DNA from 2 places in the Nonomuraea rubra genome. Region 2 is predicted to be linked to the other one. Evidence: riboswitches for the same ligand, from Rfam matches in the RefSeq annotation. Region 2 holds a riboswitch; the other holds the start of a gene.
The links. Region 2 has a riboswitch for S-adenosylmethionine ahead of HD593_RS59330 (aminotransferase class V-fold PLP-dependent enzyme). Riboswitches for the same ligand answer to the same signal wherever they lie in the genome.

Region 1: it holds a riboswitch for S-adenosylmethionine, as region 2 does, so the genes downstream of both, thrC (threonine synthase) here and HD593_RS59330 (aminotransferase class V-fold PLP-dependent enzyme) in region 2, are expected to answer to the same signal.

What each region holds. Positions count from the first base shown of each region.
Region 1 is NZ_JACHMI010000001.1:384,146-392,036, reverse strand. It holds gene HD593_RS01830 (cold-shock protein) at 1-37, opposite strand, end outside; gene HD593_RS01825 (MoaD/ThiS family protein) at 282-557, opposite strand; gene thrC (threonine synthase) at 582-1,817, opposite strand; SAM riboswitch class I at 1,831-1,972, opposite strand; gene HD593_RS01815 (RNA polymerase sigma factor) at 2,052-2,606, opposite strand; gene HD593_RS01810 (alpha,alpha-trehalose-phosphate synthase (UDP-forming)) at 2,638-4,062, shown strand; gene HD593_RS01805 (MFS transporter) at 4,105-5,328, shown strand; gene HD593_RS01800 (hypothetical protein) at 5,401-5,979, opposite strand; gene otsB (trehalose-phosphatase) at 6,101-6,871, opposite strand; gene HD593_RS01790 (DUF3263 domain-containing protein) at 6,911-7,210, opposite strand; gene HD593_RS01785 (SAM hydrolase/SAM-dependent halogenase family protein) at 7,328-7,891, shown strand, end outside.
Region 2 is NZ_JACHMI010000001.1:12,755,395-12,763,285, reverse strand. It holds gene HD593_RS59350 (chaplin family protein) at 1-117, opposite strand, end outside; gene HD593_RS59345 (SAM-dependent methyltransferase) at 307-1,269, shown strand; gene HD593_RS59340 (cytochrome P450) at 1,346-2,509, opposite strand; gene HD593_RS59335 (TerC family protein) at 2,539-3,282, opposite strand; SAM riboswitch class IV at 3,405-3,520, shown strand; gene HD593_RS59330 (aminotransferase class V-fold PLP-dependent enzyme) at 3,566-4,858, shown strand; gene HD593_RS59325 (DoxX family protein) at 4,874-5,581, opposite strand; gene HD593_RS59320 (NADH-quinone oxidoreductase subunit D) at 5,705-6,850, shown strand; gene HD593_RS59315 (acyltransferase family protein) at 6,847-7,891, shown strand, end outside.

The sequences.
Region 1 (7,891 bases), about 12 Mb from region 2:
TGTCCGCGTTGAACCACTTGACGGTGCCCTGCGCCACTTCCGACTCCTCTTACTGGTCTCCCAGATCTCGCCCATTCCTCCGCGGGACCTGTAATCGTATGACTTAACGGAAAAGCAGCCAGACGATCGCCCTCGACCATACCTGTGGCACGGGGTTTGGCAACAGAGTCAATCCGCAAACTGCCTATTTCTTCGCAGTACAGGTGGTTCAACGTTGAATTGCCAGGGAAAAGGAGAAGGCGCCCACTAGGGGCGCCTTCAAGTGGGTAGGTCTCCGGGGCTCAGCCGCCGGCGACCGCCGGGATGATGGAGATCTGAGTGCCCTCAGGGGCCGGCGTGTCGAGGCCTTCGGCGAAACGGACGTCCTCTTCCCCAACGTAAACGTTGACGAAACGACGAATCTTGCCCGATTCATCCAGAATTCTCGCGCCGATCCCCGGGTAGTCGGAGTCGAGCTTGGCGAGCACGTCACGAAGAGTCGCGCCTTCGCCACTGACCTCCGCGTTCCCCCCGGTGTACGTGCGCAGAATGGTGGGAATCCGCACAGAAACGCTCATGGTTCTAATCGCCTTTCCTGGTTGTCAGACAGTCGCGCGGAACGCGTCGAGAGAGGGCTTGATCACGGCGGTGGGCTCGACGGCCTCACCGGTGAGCACGTCGAGCGTCTTGAGCCCGTCGCCGGTGTTGAGCACCACGGTCTCCGCCTCGGGGTCGAGCACCCCGCTCTCGGTGAGCTTCTTCAGCACGCCGACGGTGACCCCGCCGGCGGTCTCGGCGAAAATGCCTTCCGTCGAGGCCAGCAGCTTCATCGCGGCCACGATCTCGGCGTCCGTGACGTCCTCGACGCCGCCTCCGGTACGCCGGGCGATGTCCAGCACGTACGGCCCGTCGGCGGGGTTGCCGATGGCCAGCGACTTGGCGATGGTGTCGGGCTTGACCGGCTGCACGACGTCGTGCCCCGCCTTGTAGGCCGTGGACACGGGCGAGCACCCGAGGGCCTGGGCCCCGAAGACCTTGTACGGGGTGTCCTCCACCAGGCCCAGCCTCACCAGCTCCTTGAAGCCCTTGTCGATCTTCGTGAGCTGGGAGCCGGAGGCGATGGGGATGATGATCTGCTCGGGCAGCCGCCAGCCGAGCTGCTCGGCGATCTCGTACGCGAGCGTCTTGGAGCCCTCGGCGTAGTAGGGCCGCAGGTTCACGTTGACGAAGCCCCACTTGTCGCCCATGGGGTCGCCGATCAGCTCCGAGCAGAACCGGTTGACCTCGTCGTACGTGCCGTCGATGCCGATCAGCCGCCCGCCGAACACGCGGGCCATGGCGATCTTGGCCTTCTCCAGGTTGGCCGGGATGAACACGCACGCGTCGAGCCCGGCCCGCGCGGCGGCCGCGGTGACGGCGCCGGCCAGGTTGCCCGTGGAGGAGCAGGAAAGGGTGTGGAAACCGAAGTTGCGGGCCGCCTCGACGGCCATGGCCACGACCCGGTCCTTGAAGGAGTGGGTGGGGTTGCCCGAGTCATCCTTCACGTAAAGGGACTTGATGCCGAGCGCGCGCCCCAGGTTTCCGGCCTTGACCAATTTCGTCCAACCGGGGTTCATATTGGGCTTACTGGCCACGTCCGCGGGAACGGGCAGCAGCGAGCGGTAACGCCAGATGTTCGCGGGACCCGATTCGATCTCCGCGCGGGACACGTCACCGAAGTCGTAGGCCGCCTCCAGCGGCCCGAAACACTCCTGGCACGCGAAGCTCGGGCCCAGCGGGTAACGGGCGCCGCACTCGCGGCAGGACAGAGCGACGGCAGGACCAAAGTCGAGCGACATGAAGCGAGGCCTTCCCTCATCTTCGCCCACGGCCACCTTGACCGCGAACCGGAATTGGCACCTTGTCCCGGTCGGCCTCGCCAGGTCGCGAGTCGAAAGCCGGGAGGGTTGCCGGGGCTTCGCAGGGCCGGTCCCTCCACCCCTCTGGATGAGCAATATGAAGTTGTTGAAATGGACTCTACCCGCTTAAGTGCCCGAAATGACCACTCGTCTCAACATGCGAGACAAGCAGTCTCAGCGATAGTCCTCACCGAGCACGCCCTGCACGTATTTGCGGGCCTGATGAATCCGGGATTTCGCCGTGCCCAGCGGGATGTTGAGCTGCTCGGCCACCTCGTTGTAGTCGAGCTGGACGATGTCGCGCAGCACCAGTGCCTGCGCCAGGTCGGGCTTGTCGGCCTCCAGCGCCTCCATCGCGTCGAGCAGGTCGAGCCGCGACCCCGCGATCACGCTGACCCGCCGCGCGTCGGGCTTCTGCATGGGCAGCTCGTCGGAGGTCTGCTCGGCCGCCCTGCGCTTCAGCGACCGGTACGTGGTGCGCGCGCAGTTGGCCGTCACGATGTGCAGCCACGTGCTGAACCTCGCCCGACCCTCGAAGCGCCCGATGTTGCGCGCCACCGCCAGCAACGTATCCTGCGAGGCCTCCTCCGCGTCCTGGTGATAGGGGAGGATCCGGGCGCAGTGTCGCATCACATCCGGCTCAATCCGCGCGAGGAGCTCGCCAAGTGCGCGATGATCTCCCGCAGCAGCGGAGCGGGCGAGTTCCTCGGTTAGCTCATCAAGCGCCATAGCTGGGATCCTATGATCGAAGGGAGCCGAGATGAACAGCGTCCTGCTGGCCTCGAACAGAGGGCCTGTCTCCTTCACCGTCTCCGACGACGGCGAGCTGACGATGAGACGCGGCGGCGGCGGCCTCGTCTCGGGATTGTCGGGCGTGGCCAAGGACGACGGCGTGCTCTGGGTCTGCGCCGCGCTGTCCGACGGCGACCGCAGCGCCGTCCGGCTGGCCACCGGAGGCCGCATCGACCACGCCGGCTACGACACCGGCCCGCTGCGGATGCTGGACATCCCGCCCGCCACCTTCCACCGCGCCTACAACGCCGTGGCCAACTCCACCCTGTGGTTCGTCAACCACCTGCTCTACGACATCCCCAACTCGCCCAACTTCGGCACCAGGTTCGAGCGCGAGTGGGAGTCGTACCGCGACTACAACGGCGCGTTCGCGCTGGCGCTGGCCGAGGAGGCCGGGCACGGCGCCCGCGTGATGGTGCAGGACTACCACCTGACGCTCACCCCCGCCATGCTCCGCGCCGAGCGGCCCGACCTGCGCATCGCGCACTTCAGCCACACCCCGTGGGCGCCGCCCGAGTACTTCTCGCTGCTGCCGGACGACGTGGCGGGCGAGGTCCTGGAAGGCATCCTGGGGGCCGATCACGCCGGGTTCCTCACCGACAGGTGGGCTCAGGCGTTCATGGACTGCTGCGAGCGGCTCCTGGGCGCGGAGGCCGACCGGGTGGGGCGCAGCGTCACGTACGAGGGCAGGACCACCCGCATCGGCGTGCACAGCCTCGGCGTCGACGGCGACGCGCTATGGCAGCGGGCCTGCGAGCCCGATGTCGAGTCGCACATGACCGCGCTGCGGGAGCAGGTCGGCGACCGCAAGCTGATCGTCCGCATCGACCGCACCGAGCTGTCGAAGAACATCGTGCGCGGGCTGATCGCCTACCGTGAGTTCCTCGCCGCGCACCCCGAGTGGCACGGGCGGGTCGTGCACCTCGCCTTCGCCTACCCCAGCCGCCACGACCTGCCCGAATACCGCGAGTACACCGCGTCCGTGCAGCGCTGCGCCCAGCAGATCGAGGACGAGTACGCCACCGAGGACTGGGACCCGCTGATACTCAACGTCAACGACGACTACCCGCGTTCGCTGGCCGCGTACCGGATGGCCGACGTGCTGCTGGTCAACCCCATCCGCGACGGCATGAACCTGGTCGCCAAGGAGGGCCCGATCCTGTCGCCGCGGTGCGCGCTGGTGCTCTCCCGCGAGGCCGGCGCCGCCGCCGAGCTCGGCGCGCACGCCCTCGTGGTCAACCCCTACGACATCAGCGGCACCGCCGCCGCGCTGCACGGCGCGCTCGTCATGCCGGAGGACGAGCGCCGCATGCGCCGCGACAAGCTGCACGCCGCCGCCACCGCCCTGCCACCGCAGAAGTGGCTCGCGGCCCAGCTCGAAGCCCTCACCTAACATGGGAGGGCAAGGTCAGTCCGATCACCGGGAGGCTGCCGGGTGAGCACGGCCTTATCGCCCGTCCGTCTGATCAGAGACCGCCCTACCTGGCTCATCTACCTCCAGCTCAGCACCTTCGCCACCTTCGTGTACGGCCTCAGCGCCGCCGTGCCGCTGCTGCGCGCCGACCAGGGCACCTCGGCCACCGTCGCGGGCCTGCACGGCACCTCCATGGCCGCGGGCACGATCGCCGCCGGGCTGCTGCTCCCCCTGCTCACCCGTACGTACGGGCGGCGCGCGACGAGCTGGATCGGGATGGCGGGAATGAGCGCCGGCATGCTCACGATCTTCGCCACCGACGCGCTGCCGCTCACCCTGCTGGGGTACGGCGTGGCCGGTGGGTTCGGGTCGGTGATGCTCTACACCGCCATGGCGGCGCTCAGCGACCATCACGGGGCTGCCGGGGCGGCCGCGTTGAGCGAGGCGAACGCGGTGGCCGTGGTGGCGGGGATGGGGATGACGTTCGGGCTCAGCCTGATCGGGCAGAGCACGGTCGGCTGGCGGGTCGCGCTGCTGGCCACGCCGGTCATGACCGTACTGCTCGCACTGGCCATGGGCCGGGTCTGGCCCGGCCCCCGCCCCACCGCCCCGCCCGACTCCGCGACCGGCCCGCACGACGCTGCGACCGGCGCGGGCCCGAGTGGCCTGACTGAAGAAGCCACCGGTGCCGCGGCTCGGGTCGGGTGGCGGTTCCAGTTGGCGGGGCTGGTGTTGTTCTGCTGCGTGGCGCTGGAGTTCACGTTCAACCTGTGGGCGGCGGAGCTGCTCGCTCTCAGCACCGGGCTGTCCACGGTCGCGGCGGCGACCGGGCTGACGGCGTTCATCGCGGGCATGGCGGCGGGCAGGTTCGCGGGGGCGCAGCTCGCGCTGCGGCTGCCCCGGGCGCCGCTGTTCGCGGGGGCGCTGGGGCTGACGCTGGCCGGCTGGCTGGTGTTCTGGACGAGCGGCCAGCCGGTGCTGTCCTACGCCGGGCTGGTGATCTGCGGGCTCGGCGTAGCCCTGCACTTCCCGCTCGCGCTGGACGCGCTGATCGCCGGCGCGGGCGGCCGGGCCGACCTGGCGGCGGCGGCCTCACCCATCTGGGCGGGCGCCGCCATGGCGATCGGGCCGCTGGTGCTCGGCGCGCTGGCCGACGGCTTCGGCACCCGGAGCGCGTTCCTGATGGTGCCGGTGCTCATCGGCCTCGCGGTCGCCGGGGTGCTCGTGCCCGGCCGGCGCGGATGAGCGGGAAGTCCCCGGGCCGGGCACAGGTGAGCGGACGTGCCCGGGCCGGGTGCATGTGAGCCGGGGGCTGTGCTACCGCCAGTCGGCGTGCTTGAGCGTGTCGGCCAGGCCCGGCGTGTTCCACTGGTCCACGACGAGGATCTTCGACTTCGGCAGGTACCACTCGCGCTGCGTGAAGCGCTTGTACACCTTGGTGCTGGAGTAGGAGACGCACTTGGACTGCCATGCGTTGTAGGCCGCCTTGTGCCCGGGCCCGACCTGGCGCAGCCCCCGGCTGACCTTGGGCCCGATCACCTCGCCCCACTTGTCGTTGAAGGGGCAGGGCTGCACGTCGCTGGCCGTGTAGAACGGCCGCTTGCCGGTGTAGGCGCCGAAGCCCTCCGCGCCGATCTTGATGTACTTCGGTCCGAGGATGTAGAACGAGTCGCACTCCGGCGTGCTCCACCCCTGGGCCTTGCCGCACTTGCCGGTGACCACCTGGACGGCGTCGGCGCCGAACCGGTGGACCACCCACTGGATCGGGACGTAGAGCGTCATGCCCCTGAACGTGAGCTGCTGGGCGGGAGCGGCACCGGCAGGCAGCGAGGAGGTGAGGAGGGTGGCCGCGGCCACCCCGGTGGCGGCCACGACGGCGAGGTAACGCTTGTGCATGCGACCGACCCTAGGGACCGCGACTTGCAGATCAGTCACCAACGACTGAAACCGCGCGGAGGAACCCGCTCAGGGACGGCTGAAAGCGGAGTCAGGGACGGCTGAAAGCGGCGGAACCCGCTCAGGAACGGCTGAAGGCGGAGGCCAGCTCGGCGAGCAGCGCCACCACTCCCTCGGGCCCGTCCACCACGATGTCGGCCCGCTCGGCCAGCGCCGTCACCTCGGTGGACCCGCTGCACACGGTCACACCCGGCAGCCCGGAAGCGCGTACAGCGTCGAACGCGGCCAGATCCCCCAGATCGTCGCCCACGAACATGACGGACCTCGCCTCCCGCTCCGCCAGGAACAGGCTCAGCGCGTGCCCCTTGTCCATGCCGGGCGGCCGCAGCTCCAGCACCATCCGCCCCGGTTCGAGCACCAGGTCGTGCTTCTCTGCCAGCTTGGCCAGGGGCTCGCGCAGCTTGGCCAGCGCCCCCTCGGGGTCGGGGCTGCGCCTGGTGTGCACGGCCACCGCCCGGCCCTTGTCCTCGACGGTCACGTCGCTCAGGCCGAGCGAGTCGAGCAGCAGCGGCAGCTCCGCCTCGGCCCTGGGCACTCCCGGCGGGGGCGGGGGCGCGGAGATCCGCCCGCCCTCCCAGCGTTCGAAGCCGTAGTGCCCGAGCACGACCAGCCCCGGCACGTCGGCCAGGCCGGGTCCGAGCTCCAGTGCGGTGGCCGCGGGACGCCCGGTCACGATGGCCACCGCGAGGACATGCGCGCCCAGGTCGGCGAGTACACCAGGCGCTTGCGGGTGGATCACGGCCTTGGCGGGGTCGGGCACGATCGGCGACAGGGTGCCGTCGAAGTCCAGCCCGATCACGGCGCCTGCCGGATCGCTCAGGATCGCTTCCATTCCAGGGATGTTCTTCACGCGCCTGCCGTACCCAGCAGGTCAGGGACGCATGCCAAGCCTTCTGGCAGCGCGGTCACGCTGTCGCGTGGACCGTAACCTGCGCAGCCTCTTGACCAGCATGGGGTCGTGCTCGAGTGCCTCCGGCCGGTCGATCAGCACGCCGAGCAACTGGTAGTAGCGGGTGGCGGAGAACCCGAAGGTCTCCTTGATGGCGTGCTCCTTCGCGCCCGCGTAGCGCCACCATTGGCGCTCGAAGGCGAGGAGCTCGAGTTCGCGGTCGGAGAGTGGTTGGCGGGACGGTTCCTGGGCAGCATTGTCACCGCTGAGCGGTGCTCCCATGGTGTCCTCCTCGAAAGGGGCGGATGACGATCACGTCGCCCGCACGCGGCCCGTGGCCATCGTAATGTGCGGAGTGCGGCTGTTCACGGCGGATTGAGAGACGTACAGTCACGAAATGTGACCCCAGTCATCACGCTCCTCACGGACTACGGGCTCGAGGATGGTTATGTGGCGGCCTGTCACGGAGTGATCGCCGGGATCGCCCCCGAGGCGCGGGTGATCGACGTGTGCCACCTGATCCCCGCCGGTGACGTACGGCGAGGCGCGGCGGTTCTCGCCCAGACCATCCCGTACCTCCCCCAGGGCATCCACATCGGCGCGGTCGATCCGGGCGCGGGCGGCGCCAGGCGGGCGGTGGCCGTGGAGGCGGGCGGCCGGGTGTTCATCGGCCCCGACAACGGGCTGCTGTCGTGGGCCCTGCACGCCAGCGGCGGCGCGCGGGCGGCGTACGAGATCAGCAACGCCGATCACTTCCTGCACCCTGTCTCCCCGACCTTTCACGGGCGCGACGTGTTCTCGCCGGTCGCGGGGCGGCTGTGCGGGGGGCTGAGGCCGGCCGACCTGGGGCCCGAGGTGCCGCTGGCCAGGCTCGTCACGCTGCCCGAGCCTACCTCGCTGCTGCGCGAGGGCTCGGTGGAGGGCGAGGTCGTCTCGGTGGACCGCTACGGCAACACGCAGCTC
Region 2 (7,891 bases):
CACCTGGTTGCCGGAGAGCACACCGCCTGCGCCGTCGGTGATGATGTCGGCGTGCGCCGGGACGGCCAGCGACATCATGGCGACGGCTCCGGTGACGACCAGGACCTTCTTCAGCATGAGGGCTCCTCTCGGTTTCGCGGCACGGGACCGCGGGTGCATGGTCGGGAGTGACCGGGATCGGCCAATTGGGGGTTGGCGGAACGCGACCACTCGGTGACAATGGGTAAACGCTACCGCAAGTTCACGACCTTGAGTAGTCATATGATGACGGTGCGTGCCTGTCGCGAGTCATGAGATAGTCCAGGCATGTGGCTCACCTGGCGCGTCGCAACGGAGCGCGCGCTGTACGGCGAGGAGGGCTTTTACCTCCGCGAACGCCCGTCGGGCCACTTCCGCACCTCCGTCAGCGCCTCGGCGGCCTTCGCCGGCGCGGTCCTGGCGCTGCTCGCGGAGGTGGACGCGGACCTGGGCGAACCAGACGTGCTCGACCTGGTCGACATCGGCGCGGGCGAGGGCGTGCTGGTCACGCAGGTGCTGGAGGCGGCCGAGCCCCGGCTGCGCGACCGGCTGCGCGTCACGGCCGTGGACCTCTCGCCCAGACCGGCGGGGCTGCCCGAGCGGATCGAGTGGTCGCCGGTCCTGCCGACGGAGATCACCGGGCTGGCGATCGCCAACGAGTGGCTGGACAACGTGCCGCTCGACGTGGTCGAGCAGACCTCCGAGGGGCCGCGGCTGGTCATGGTCAACGTGCACACGGGCGAGGAGCACGTCGGCGGCCCGCTGCGGCCGGCCGACCGGAGCTGGCTGGAGCGGTGGTGGCCGCTCGGCCGCGTGGGCTCGCGGGCCGAGATCGGGCGACCGCGCGACGAGGCGTGGGCGTCGGTGCTCGTCCGTCTCACCAGGGGGCGGGCGATCGCCATCGATTATGCACACCCTGTGGACAACCGGCCGCTGCACGGCACGCTGACCGGGTATCGCGACGGGGCGGTCGTCACGCCCGTACCCGACGGGACCTGCGACATCACCGCGCACGTCGCGCTCGACGCGTGCGCGGAGGCCGGGCGGCGGGCCGGTGCGATATCCACAACCTTGTCCACACAGCGGGAGGCGCTGCGGGAGCTGGGGCTCACCGGCGAGCGGCCGCCGCTGGAGCTGGCCCGCAGCGATCCGCGCGGCTACCTCCGGGCCCTGGCGCGGGCCTCGGAGGAGGGCGAGCTGATCGACGCGTCCGGGCTCGGCGGGTTCGGCTGGCTCAGCCAGTCGAAGTGAAACGGTCTGCGGCGATGTCCGGCTGGCTCGGCCGGTCGAAGTCGGCCGCTCCTCTCGGCTCCGGCGCGAACCGGTCTCAGGCGGTGGCGGTGAGCTCCAGCGCGTGCAGGCCGCGGATGACGTAGCCCGGCTTCCAGGAGGGCTCGTGCCGCAGCTCCAGCGTGGCCGCCCGGTCGAGCAGCGCGCCGAACGACTCCATCAGCTCGATCCTGGCCAGCGGCGCGCCGAGGCAGAAGTGGATCCCGGCGCCGAAGGAGATGTGCGGGTTGTCGGCCCGGCCCACGTCGAGCCGGTCCGGGTCGGCGAACACGGCCGGGTCCCTGTTCGCCGAGCCGAACAGCAGCGCCACCTCCGAGCCGCGCGGGATCCGCACGCCGTGCACCTCGATGTCCTCCAGCACCCAGCGCTCGAACATCTGCAGCGGCGTGTCCCAGCGCATCAGCTCCTCCACCGCCGTGGGCAGCAGGGAGCGGTCGGCGCGCAGCCTGTCCAGCTCGCCGGGGTTCCGGAACAGGGACCACCAGCCGTTACCCGTCACGTTCACCGTGGCCTCGTGACCGGCGTTGAGCAGCAGGACGCAGGTGCCGACCAGCTCGTCCTCGGTCAGCTCGTCGATCTGGGCGAGCGCGCTGACGAGGTCGTCGCCGGGGCTGCGCCGGCGCTGGGCGGCCAGGGTCTTGAGGTAGCCGGAGAACTCCGAGGCCGCGCGGACCGCGGTGTGCTGGGCCTCGGGGGACGGGTTGAGCTCGTACATGCCGCAGATGTCGGCGGACCAGGGGCGCAGCAGGTGGCGGTCCTGGTCCGGGATGCCGAGCATCTCCGCGATCACGGTGACCGGAAGCGGCTCGGCGACCTCGGCGATCAGGTCACCGCCGCCCTTTTCCACGAAAGCGTCCACCAGGCTCCCGGCGATTGCCCGGACGCGGGGGCGCAGCGACTCGACCATGCGGGGCGTGAACGCCCTGGAGACCAGCCGGCGCAGCCTGGTGTGCACCGGCGGCTCCACGTCGAGCATGCCCGCCCTGATCACGCGCCAGAACGGCTCCTGGAACTCCGGCTCCGGCGGCCTGCCGAACTCCTCGTGGGTGGCCACGTGCAGGTACGAGCGGCCCAGCCGGCGGTCCCTGAGCAGCGCGTTCACGTCGGCGTGCCGGGCGATGAGCCACTGGCCCGTCGGCTCGAAGTAGCTGACGGGCGCCTCGCGCCTCAACTCGTCGTAAACCCTGTACGGGTAAGCCACGAAATCCGGATTCCAAGGATCAAAGCCCACTACTGCATCTTAGGATCGCCTTCCACCTGCTTGGTGTGCCTGCCGCGCATCCGGATGTTGAGCAGCTCCACGATGACCGAGAACGCCATCGCGAAGTAGATGTACCCCTTCGGGATGTGCTGGTCGAGCCCCTCGGCGACGAGCACCACGCCGATCAGCACCAGGAAGGCCAGCGCCAGCATCTTGATCGTCGGGTGCTGGTCCACGAACCTGCTGATCGGCCCGGAGGCGAACAACATCACCGCCACCGACACCACGACGGCCGCGATCATCACGCCGATCTCGTCCACCATGCCGACCGCGGTGATGACGGAGTCCAGCGAGAACACGATGTCCAGCACCATGATCTGCACGATCACCGAGGCGAACGAGGCCGCGGCGGCCTGCTTGCCGTCCTTGCCGGAGGGTCCCTCCATGCTGTGGTGGATCTCCGTGACGCTCTTGCCCAGCAGGAACAGGCCGCCGAGCAGCAGGATCAGGTCCCGCCCCGAGATCTCGTGGCCGAGTACGGAGAACAGCGGCTCGGTGAGCTGGACCACCCACGACAGGCCGAGCAGCAGGAGCAGCCGGCTGATGAGGGCCGCGGCCAGACCGAGCACCCTGGCCCGGTCCCGCTGTTCAGGGGGCAGCTTGCCGGCCAGGATGGAGATGAAGATGATGTTGTCGATCCCGAGCACGATCTCCAGGGCGACAAGGGTGAAGAAGCCGATCCAGATGTTCGGGTCGGTCACCCAGTCCAACATCTGCTCACCTCCATGACTCAGGGGGGACATTTCGGGGGTTTCCCGGTAGCAACGAGTCACAGGTGGCATTAGTTCGCGGTCTTGCGTTTCCTGCCCGGCTGTCGGTTATAGTTCACGACGTAGGTCATGAGTGCCAGCGACAAGCCCCGGCTAGCTGGCCGGCAACCCTCGCGTCCGCGGCGGGGTGCCCCGGGTGAAGACCTGGTCCGCCACGAGGTGTGGCGGGCAAGCGCGGGCTCCGTGGCTGCTCCCAGGGGTCCGATGACCCCGCAGGAGGTTTGCCGTGTCCACGCTCACGATCTTCAGCTCCGCCCGTGACGCCGCCGCCGGGACCGCTCCGGCCACCTCGGCCGGCCGGCCGATCCCCGCCGTGATCGGCGCCGATCTGGAAGTGCCCGTCAAGGGCGGCCGGCTCGTCGGGTACGCCAACCTGGACTACGCCGCCAGCGCGCCCTGTCTGGAGCCGGTCAGCGCCGCCGTCGCCGCCGCGCTCCCGGCCTACTCCAGCGTCCACCGCGGCGCCGGTTACGCCTCGCAGCTCACCACCGCCAGGTACGAGCAGGCCCGCCACACGGTCAGGGCGTTCGTCGGCGCCCGGCCGGACGATGCCGTGATCTTCACCCGCAACACCACCGATGCCACGAACCTGCTGGCCGGCTGCCTGCCGGCAGGCACCACCGCCGTGGTCTTCGACACCGAGCACCACGCCTCCCTGCTGCCCTGGCCCCAGGCCGTACGGCTGGCGCCGCCCGCCTTCCCCGGCGAGGCCGTGCGCGCCGCGGACGAGGCGCTGGCCGGGATCGACGGGCCGAAGCTGCTCGTGGTCACCGCCGCCTCCAACGTGACCGGCGAGCTGTGGCCGATCGCCGCCCTGGCCCACATCGCGCACCGGCACGGGGCCCGCATCCTGGTGGACGCGGCGCAGCTCGTACCGCATCGCAAGCTCAACCTGACGGCGCTCGACCTGGACTACGTGGCCTTCTCCGGGCACAAGCTGTACGCGCCGTTCGGCGCCGGGGTGCTGGTCGGGCGGCGGGACTGGCTGGCGGAGGGGACTCCGTACCTCAAGGGCGGGGGCGCGGTGCGCTCGGTCGGGGAGGACGTCGAGTGGCACGACGACCCGGAGCCGCGGCACGAGGCGGGCACCCCGAACGTGCTGGGCGCCATCGCCCTGGCGGCCGCGTGCGACGCGCTGACCGCCACCGGGTGGACCGAGCTGGTCCGCGAGGAGGAGCGGCTGATCGCGCGGTTGCGAGCGGGGCTGGGCTCGATCGCGGGTGTACGGGAGCTGTCGCTGTGGGGGGACGACCACCCGCGGGTCGGCATCGTGTCGTTCACCGTGGCCGGGTACTCGGCCCGCGAGGTGGCCGAGGCGCTGTCCGGCGAGTACGGCATCGGGGTGCGCGACGGGAAGTTCTGCGCGCACCCGTTCGTGCGGCATCTGCTGGACTCCGCCGATGGTGGTTGTGACGACGACACCGCGTCGGCGGTGAGGGCCTCGATCGGGATCGGCACCACGCAGGAGCACGTGGACCGGCTGATCGAGGCCGTGCGTGACCTGGTCTCCCGCCTCTAGGTCCGGCTGGGCCGGTCAGCCGTTCGGCGGCTTGCGGTGCTGCGGTGGCTCGTCGGAGACGAGGGCGTCGATCTCCCGCATGTCGTCGTCGTTGAGCCTCCCAGAGCTGGGTGCCGTGCTGGGCGCGTCCGGCTGCCGGGGCACCTCGGGCTGCTCGCCGGGCGCGGGAGCGGGCGTCGTGGGGCCGCCGGTGGTCGTGGTGGGGCCGCCGGTGGTCGTCGTGCCGGCCACTCCGCCTGCCGTCGTGCCCGCGGCGGTCGTCCTGCCCGGCCCGTAGGCCGTCAGCTCCTCCTCGGCCGTACGCCGCTCGGCACGCCTGCGGAAGATCGCGCCGAAGATGGCGTCCAGGCTGATCCGGCCACCCCCCAGCGCCAGGAACAGCAGGCTGAGCGCGCCGAGGGCTCCTGTCAGCTCCCAGCCGCCCTCGCCGACCATCACGCCCTTGGTACCGTGCACGAACATGATCGCGCCGAGCATGTTGATCAGCAACAGCAGCGCCACCGGGCGTACCAGCAGGCCCAGGATCAGGAAGATGCCGCCAACGGTCTCGACGACGGTCGCGTAACCGGCGGCCAGCTCGGGCGTCGGGATCCCCATCTCCCTGAAGCCCTGTGTCGTGGCACCCAGCCCGCTCTGCCACTTCTGCCAGCCGTGTGCCACGAAGATCACGCCGGTCGCGACGCGCGCGATCAGTGCCGCGACATCAAAGAGAACTCTCTTCATGGTGTTTTCTCCCCCCGTTCCCGGTATTCCTCCCCATGTCCGGCTTCACGATGCGTTTCCATACCATCTCTTGACCTGCCCCCGCGCTGGATCACCACCGTGGTCGGTGGCAGCATGGCCCGTATGACGGAACGAGTGGTCGGAATCGGCGCGGGCGCGAAAGAGCTGGCCACCGAGGACATGATCCTCAACATCGGCCCCCAGCACCCGTCCACCCACGGCGTCCTCAGGCTCCGGCTGACGCTCGACGGCGAGCGCATCGCCACCGCCGAGCCGATCATCGGCTACATGCACCGGGGCGCGGAGAAGCTGTTCGAGGTGCGCGACTACCGTCAGATCATCATGCTGGCCAACCGGCACGACTGGCTGTCGGGCTTCGCCAACGAGCTGGGCGTGGTGCTCGCCGCCGAGCGCATGCTGGGCATGGAGCCGCCGGTGCGGGCCGTGTGGGCGCGTACGCTGCTGGCCGAGCTCAACCGGGCGCTCAACCACCTGATGTTCCTCGGCTCCTACCCCCTCGAACTGGGCGCGATGACGCCGCTGTTCTACTCCTTCAACGAGCGCGAGCGCATCCAGGCCGTGATGGAGGAGATCTCCGGCGGGCGCATGCACTACATGTTCAACCGGGTCGGCGGGCTCAAGGAGGACCTGCCGTACGGCTGGCTCGACCGCGTCTCCGCCACCGTCGCCGAGACCCGCCGCCGGGTCCCCGACATCGAGAACCTCATCCTGCACAACGAGATCTTCATCGCCCGCACCAAGGGCGTGGGGGTGCTGACGCGCGAGCAGATCATGCAGTACGGCGTCAGCGGCCCCATCGCCCGCGCCTCCGGCGTGGACCTCGACCTGCGGCGCGACGATCCGTACCTGGCCTATCCCGAGCTGCCCGTCAAGGTCGTCACCCGCGGCGCCGGCGACTGCCACGCCCGCTTCACGGTGCTGCTCGAACAGCTCAAGGTCTCCCTCGACCTGGCCGACGCGTGCGTCGACCGGCTGCGCTCGCTGCCGCCCGGGCCGATCAACCAGCGGCTGCCGAAGGTGCTCAAGGTGCCCGAGGGGCACACGTACGCGTGGACGGAGAACCCGCTCGGCATCAACGGCTACTACCTGGTCTCCAAGGGCGACAAGACGCCGTGGCGGCTCAAGCTGCGCTCGGCCTCCTATAGCAACATCCAGGTGCTGCGCGAGATGCTTCCCGGGCATCTCGTGGCGGACATGGTGGCGATCCTCGGCTCCATGTTCTTCGTGGTGGGTGACATCGACAAGTGACGGCTCAGGAACGCGACAAGTACGTCGACTGGCTGCGGGCGCTCAGCCTGATCGTCGTGGTGGTGTGGCACTGGGCCTTCACGATCCTCGACTGGAAACCGTACGGACCCGAACCCACCAGCCCGCTCGGCTTCACCAGCGGGCTGTGGATCCTCACCTGGCTGCTGCAGGTGCTGCCGCTGTTCTTCTACGTCGGCGGCCACGTGCACCTGCTGTCCTGGCACCGGGCCAGGGCCCGCGGCACCGGGATCGGCGCGTTCGTCTGGCGGCGCATCCGCGCGCTGGCCTTACCGGCGCTGTTCCTGTCCGGAGTGTGGATCGTCATCGGGGCGGTGGTGACGTACACGTTCCATGTCGACTGGATGTGGCGGGTGGTGCTGCTGGTGCTCAGCCCGCTGTGGTTCCTCGGCGTCTACCTCGTGCTCATCGCGCTGCTGCCCCTCGCGCTCTGGCTGCACCAGCGGTACGACGTGCTGACCCTCATCTGGCTCGGCGGCGCGGCCCTGGTGGTGGACGTGCTGCGCTTCCGGTACGGCATCGAGTGGGCCGCCTGGCTCAACATGATCATCGTGTGGGGGCTGGCGCACCAGGCGGGGTTCTTCTACGACCGGATCGTGGCGCTGCCCAGGCGCTACGACATCGCGCTGCTGTGGACCGGGCTGTTCGCCCTGTTCGGGCTGGTCTACTCGGGCATCTACCCGGGCTCGATGGTGGGGGTGCCCGGTGACAAGTTCTCCAACATGGCGCCGCCGACGTTCGTGATCGTGGCGCTGCTGCTGTTCCAGATCGGACTGGTCGAGGTGCTCAGGCCGGCCATGGAACGGGTGCTGGAACGGCCGCGCTGGCGGCGGCTGAACGACTTCATCAACCGGTACTCGCTGCCGCTGTTCCTGTTCCACACGACCGGGATGGCGATCTCCCTGGGGCTGTCGTGGTGGCTGTTCGGCACGCTGGGAGACCGGATCCCGCCGGACTCGGTGTGGTGGCTGGAGCGGCCGATCGCCATCGTCGGGCCGCTCATCTGCACCGCTCCGGTCATCT